Linked DNA regions of Prosthecobacter debontii. The protein of the gene in region 2 binds, or shares a complex with, the protein of the main gene of each other region. Links are inferred from orthologs where the notes say so. Each region holds a gene or a part of one and is shown on either strand. Other genes may lie near its edges. The genes, in order: rplT and rplL.

Region 1 (3,220 bases), on a different replicon or contig from region 2:
GGCCACGCGAACTCCAGCCACCCGTGGATGACATCGACCGCCTGTGGAACCCCGTGGAAGAATCTCAAGTCAGCCGCATGACCCGCTGCTCTGCGGTCGGGGGGCCAGATTCTCTGCGTGCCCAGATCCAATCTCTGCTGGACGACACGGAGGCGGATGAACTGATCGTCACCGCGCACATCTATGATCAGCAGGCCCGGCTGCGTTCGTTTGAAATCGCCGCTGAGGTTTTCAAAAGCCTGCAAGGCACCACTCCCTCTTTCACACCTAACGATTCGTTCAACCAATAAACTCACCTCTTATGGAATACAGACAACTCGGCGGTTCAGGCTTTAAAGTCCCAGCCCTCACTTTTGGCACCGGCACCTTCGGTGGAGGCACGGAATTCTTCAAAGAATGGGGTTCCTCTGATGTCGCAGAAGCCTCCCATCTCATCGACATCTGCCTGGAACACGGCCTCAACATGTTTGACAGTGCCGACATCTACTCCGCCGGCCTTGCCGAGGAAATTCTCGGTCAAGCCATCAAAGGCCGCCGGGATCAGGTGCTCATCTCCACCAAAGGCACCTTCCGTTTTGGTGACGGGCCTAACAATGTGGGTTCCTCCCGCTGGCACCTCATCCGCTCTGTGGAAGGTAGTCTCAAGCGCCTGGGCACGGATTACATCGATCTTTATCAGCTTCACGGCTTCGATGCCATGACCCCCGTGGAAGAAGTGATGAACACCCTAGACGACCTCGTCCGCGCAGGGAAAATCCGCTACATTGGGGCCTCGAACTTCTCCGGCTGGCACCTCATGAAGGCTCAAGCTTACGCCGATAAGTTTGGCCTGTCCCGCTATGTCGCGCATCAGGCCTACTACTCCCTCATCGGCCGCGATTATGAATGGGACCTCATGCCCTTGGGCCTGGATCAGAAAGTCGGTGCCGTCGTCTGGAGCCCCCTCGGTTGGGGACGCCTCACGGGCAAGCTCCGCCGCAACCAGCCCCGTCCCGAAACCAGCCGCCTGAACCACAAGCTCAGCACCGAAAACGGTCCTCAAGTTTCCGACGAGTATCTCTACAAGGTCGTGGACGCTCTCGATGAAGTGGCCGCTGAAACCGGAAAAACGGTGCCGCAGGTTGCCCTTAACTGGCTGCTCCAGCGCCCGACGGTCTCCTCTGTCATCATCGGTGCCCGCACCGAAGAACAACTCCGCCAAAACCTCGGCTCTGTCGGCTGGAACCTCACCCAGGAGCAGGTGGCTAAACTCGATGCCGCCAGCAGTGTGCCCAAGACCTACCCGTATTGGCACCAATCCGGTTTCGGCGAGCGCAATCCGTTCCCAACAGCGGCTTAATGGTTCTTCGACATCCTCCTCATTTCACCACCGGAGTGAGGAGGATGGCCTCAGAATGCCACCCAAATACAAAACAGCCGAGGTTCACACCTCGGCTGCTTCATTTAAAAGAGGGTCTTTAGAACCGCTCCGTCTTAGTTCTTGGCCAACTCAGCGGTCTTCTTCTCGAAGGCAGCTTTGGCTTGGTTCGCGATGGCGGCGAAGGCGGCTTCGTCCTTGATGGCAAGGTCGGACAGCACTTTGCGGTCGATCGTGATGCCAGCATACTTCAGGCCTTCGATCAGGCGGCTGTAAGTGATGCCCAGCGGACGGGCGGCGACGTTGATACGCTGCACCCAGAGGTTACGAAAGGCGCGCTTACGCACCTTGCGGTCACGGTAGGAATACGTCATCGCCTTGCGGACGGCGTCCTTGGCGTAACGGAAGTGGGTGGAACGGAATCCGCGGAAGCCTTTGGCTTTCGCGAGTGTGCGCTTCCGGCGTTTGCGGCTAGCGGGGGCGTTGGTGGCTCTTGGCATTGTCTATTTCTCCGAACAGGCTGTTGTTTAAATTCGATGACCGGCCTCACCTGATCGTAGGCTTCGGGCGAGGAAGCCAGACCGGAACATCGTGATCCCCGGCAGGGGGATCGTGGGGCTTAACCGCGATGTGAGAAAGGCATGTTTGCCTTCACTGCGGCTGCGTCCACTTCTGCCACAAGGGCGACTTTACCGAGATTGCGTTTCCGCTTGCGGCTCTTATTCTGCAAGATGTGGCGCTTGCCCTGTTTACGGCGAAGCACCTTACCGGATGCAGTAATTTTGAACCGTTTGGAGACGGCTTTTCTCGTTTTGGCTAGACCAGCGTTTTTGGACATAGGGGCCGCGAAGGTGCAGTGAAATGGCTAAACGGCAAGGTTTTTTTAACAGGAAACGTGGCAAAATTCAGCTCAGATGGCCCAAAGTTCGGCATTCAGGTTGCTTGTTCCCACGCCACCTTCTACGTTTCCGGCCCTTTTCCCGACCTCATGCTCCTCACCACGAAAGCCTATGCCCGTGCCGGTTTGGTTGGCAATCCCTCCGACGGCTACTTTGGCAAGACGATCTCCTTCATCATCCGCAATTATTGCGCGGAGATCACGCTGTATGAGACACCGGAGCTGAAAATCGAGCCCAATCAGCGGGATCACTCGGTCTTCGGCAGCATCGAGGAACTGGCCCGGGACGTGCGACAGCACGGTTACTACGGTGGCATCCGCCTTCTTAAGGCGAGCGTGAAACGCTTCTTTGAATACTGCCGGAAGGAAAACCTGCCCCTGCATGGGCGAAACTTCACCCTGCGCTACACCAGCAACATCCCGCCCCAAGTGGGCATGGCGGGCAGTAGCGCCATCATCACGGCCTGTTGGCGGGCTCTGATGCAGTTTTACCAGGTGGAGATTCCCACCTACCTGCTCCCCAGCTTAGTGCTCAGTGTTGAGAATGATGAACTCGGTATCCCGGCTGGTCTCCAGGATCGCGTGATCCAGGCTTATGAGGGAGTCGTGTTCATGGATTTCAACCGAGCCTCCATTGAGAAACGTGGCTATGGCATCTATGAGGAGCTAGATCCCTCTCTTTTGCCCCCTGTCTTTGTGGCTTACACCACCAAACTGAGTGAGGGCACCGAAGTCTTTCACAATGACATCCGCGGTCGCTGGAACCGAGGGGATCGGGAAATCGTCAGCGCGATGTATCAGTGGGCCAACCTCGCCCAGCGCGTGCGCGACATGCTGCTGGAGAAACGCGGGCATGAGATCGGTCCTCTGCTCAATGAGAACTTCGACCTGCGCCGCCGCCTGTATAAGCTCAGTCAGGGGAACATTGACATGGTCGAAGCAGCCCGCGACTGCGGTGCCAGCGC
Region 2 (3,300 bases):
CCAGAGCGCGAGCGTTCGGGATCGTTGGAGGATCACCTGGGCGCAGACGGCGGTAAATTTCTTTGAGGGCCTCGTCTTCATCCTTGGCAGGATCTTTGCGCAGAGAGGTGACGATGAGGTCGTCTTGGGAGGCGGTGATTACCTTCACGGTCTTGTGACCGAGCTGGATTAGCTGACGGACAACACCGGCGGTGAGAGGCTCATAGGCGCGGGCCACGATGAGTTCACCGTCCAGGATGTCCTTGAACAGCAGCTTGGCGGAGATTTCTTCCTCAGGAAGGTTCTCCTTCAGCTTCATGTCCTCGATGTTGTAGAACAGCTTGAGGATCTCCTCGTCCGTGGAGTAGCCGATGACACGCAGGAGCGTGGTGGCCAGGAACTTCCGACGGCGACGACGGCGGTCGAGATAAACGTAAAGGAGGTCGTTGGTGTCAAACTGGACTTCCAACCAGGTGCCGCGGTCAGGGATGATGCGGAAGCCATAGAGCCAGCGGCCATTAAGGTGCTGGCTGCTTTCGAAACAGATGCCAGGGGAACGATGGAGCTGGCTGACCACCACACGTTCAGCGCCATTGATCACGAAGGTGCCGCGGTCGGTCATCAGGGGCACTTCGCCCATGTAAACGCGCTCCTGCTTAGCACCGGCTTCGTCACGCAGTTCAAAAGTGACGTAAAGAGGGGCACTGTAGGTCTCTGCCTCACGGATGGCTTCCAGGGAGGAAAGCTTCGGCTCGCCGATTTCATACAGCACGAAATCGAGCGTCATCTTAGCATCATAGCTCTCGATGGGGAAAACTTCCTTGAACACCGCTTGAAGGCCGACTTCCTTGCGCTTGGAGGGGAGGATGTTCTTCTGCAGGAACTCCTCATACGAGCGGAGCTGAATCTCGATCAGATTCGGCGGCTCGGAGACTTCGTGGATTTTGCCAAAGTTGGTGCGCTGGGACATATACAGGGTGAGGGAGACGGCGGGGTGGCAACGGCGGTGGCTGGGTGCAGGCGGTGAAACCTGCGGCACTGAGGATCACACGACCCGGCAGCCAGCCGGATCACTGAGTCCCTCAGCGTGAAAATGACGAAACCAGAACGCGGACGCGGGTCCCCGTTCAGGCGGTGAAATAGATGATACGAAGCCCGCTTCCAGCGTGGCTCCCTCTTTTCCCAAGCATACGCTTCGGAGTGTCAGAGAGATGCGGACCAGAGGGCGGGGCATGCGAGATTGGGATATTTTCAGAAAGGAGGGTCTTTGGGAAGTCTCCCTTCAGCCGAGTGCCATCCAGGGGACGGCACTCGGGAAAGGATGGGAGGTTACTTGATCTCCACTTTAGCGCCGGCAGCTTCGAGCTTCTTCTTGATCTCTTCAGCTTCCTCTTTCTTAGCGCCTTCCTTGACTTTCTGCGGAGCGCTCTCAACGAGCTTCTTCGCTTCAGCAAGGCCGAGGCCAGCGACAACGCCGCGGACTTCTTTAATCACGGCGATCTTGTTTGCGCCACCGTCAACCAGGACGACGTCGAACTCAGTCTTCTCTTCAGCAGCGGCTGCAGGAGCAGCACCACCAGCTGCAGGAGCAGCAGCAGCGATAGGAGCAGCGGCGCTCACGCCCCACTTGTCTTCCAGGGATTTCACGAGTTCAGCGACTTCCAGCACGGTAAGGCCGCTCAGTTCTTCAACGATTTTAGTCAGGTCTGCCATATGGGTATTTCGGTATCGCCGTTTCCTGGAGCACCAGGTTGTTTAAGAGAGAAAGCTTTCGCTCCGGCAAGGAACCATTGGGTGTTATGTTCAGGCGGCCGAAGCCGCCATCGGATCAAAGGGGTGGGAATTAAGCAGCGGCGGACTCGCCAGCGGCGTCGGCCTTGGCCTTGAGCACGCGTGCCAGGGAGGCAGCAGGCTCGTTGAGGAGGCGGACCAGAGCGGAGGCAGGTGCCTGAAGGACGCCAAGTAACTGGGCCTGGAGGGTTTCCTTGGAAGGCAGATCTGCCAGAGCCTTGATGCCGTTCGCGTCAAGAAGAGCGCCGTCGAGGACGCCAGCCTTGATCTTAGGCTTCTCGAACTCAGCCGCGAAGTTCTTCATGATCTTGGCAGCTGCGCAGACGTCCTGAGCACCGGTGACGAAGGCGCTCTGGCCCGTCAAGAAAGGTGCAAGGGACTCTGGATAACCGGCGCGCTCAGCAGCCTTCTTCACGAGAGTGTTTTTGAAGACGTGGATCTCAGCACCGGTGGGGGCCAAGCGCTTGCGCAGCTCAGCGAATTTGTCCACGGTGAGACCTGTGTAATCCACGACGAAGAGGAACGGGGAGGAGTTGACCCGGCTCAGCAGGTCTTCAATGAGGAGTGTCTTTTCAGCTTTCATAGGTGTCTTGTCTTCCTCAGGGATTACAGTTTCACATACTTGGAGACATCAATGCGCAGAGCGGGCGACATCGTCGCAGCCAGCGTGATGCTGTGCACATACTTACCACGAGCGGTGGCAGGCTTAGCACGGACGATCGCGTCGATCAAAGCATTGCCGTTCTCAGCCAGGGCGCTGACGTCGAAAGCGACTTTGCCGATGGTGGCGGCGATGTTGCCGTTCTTATCCAGCTTGAAGTCCACACGACCGGCTTTCACCGCCTTCACAGCACCACCGACGTCGTCGGTCACGGTGCCTGTTCTTGGGTTAGGCATCAAACCGCGAGGTCCGAGTTGCTTACCGAGCTTACGAACTTCATTCATCGCAGCGGGGGTGGCGACGGCGACATCGAAATCCATCTGACCATCTTTCACCTTGGCGATGAGATCTTCGAAACCGACCAACTCAGCTCCGGCGGCCTTGGCGGCTTCAGCGGCTGCGCCGACAGCGAACACGGCGACGCGAACCGTTTTACCAGAACCATGAGGCAGCGGGCAAGTGCCACGGATCATCTGGTCGCCCTTCTTCGGGTCCACACCCATGTGGAAGGACAGAGTCACCGTTTGGTTGAACTTCGTGCCTGGGAATTTGCGCACGAGTTCGGCAGCTTCTTCGAGTGAGAAGATCTTTCCTGCCGGAACCATTTCGGCAGCTTTCTTGTATCTTTTGCTTCGTGTTATCATGTGGTGTGCAGTGCTGGCGAGCGGTCTTCCGTTCTCCTGCGGTTGAATTAGTCGATGATGTCGATGCCCATCTGGCGGGCGGTGCCTGCCATGATGCGGGAGGCGCGCTCGAGGTCCTGAGTGTTCAGGTCCACGATCTTCATTTTGGTGGCTTCCAGAAGCTGGGCCTTGGTGATCTTGGCCACTTTCTTCTTGGCGGCTTCACCGGAGCCGGAGGCGATGTTC

The links.
Region 1: rplL (region 2) and rplT share a complex: the UniProt entries of both Escherichia coli proteins name them as parts of the 50S ribosomal subunit. The link is inferred for Prosthecobacter debontii from one-to-one orthologs.

Annotation. Positions count from the first base shown.
Region 1 is NZ_FUYE01000021.1:15,670-18,889, reverse strand. What follows is about bases 166-3,071. They hold rplT (50S ribosomal protein L20), read right to left. Parts: upstream 1,858-3,071; coding sequence 1,474-1,857; downstream 166-1,473. Other genes in these bases: B5D61_RS22225 (mevalonate kinase family protein), read left to right, coding at 2,346-3,071; rpmI (50S ribosomal protein L35), read right to left, coding at 1,977-2,195; B5D61_RS22240 (aldo/keto reductase), read left to right, coding at 302-1,339; B5D61_RS22245 (LLM class flavin-dependent oxidoreductase), read left to right, coding at 166-290. Also shown: more of B5D61_RS22245, read left to right, coding at 1-165; more of B5D61_RS22225, read left to right, coding at 3,072-3,220. UniProt on the Escherichia coli protein: One of the primary rRNA binding proteins, it binds close to the 5'-end of the 23S rRNA. It is important during the early stages of 50S assembly.
Region 2 is NZ_FUYE01000006.1:348,947-352,246, reverse strand. What follows is about bases 1-2,986. They hold rplL (50S ribosomal protein L7/L12), read right to left. Parts: upstream 1,693-2,986; coding sequence 1,309-1,692; downstream 1-1,308. Other genes in these bases: rplA (50S ribosomal protein L1), read right to left, coding at 2,377-2,986; rplJ (50S ribosomal protein L10), read right to left, coding at 1,823-2,353; rpoB (DNA-directed RNA polymerase subunit beta), read right to left, coding at 1-949. Outside these bases: more of rplA, read right to left, coding at 2,987-3,075; rplK (50S ribosomal protein L11), read right to left, coding at 3,123-3,300. UniProt on the Escherichia coli protein: The binding site for several of the GTPase factors involved in protein synthesis (IF-2, EF-Tu, EF-G and RF3). Is thus essential for accurate translation.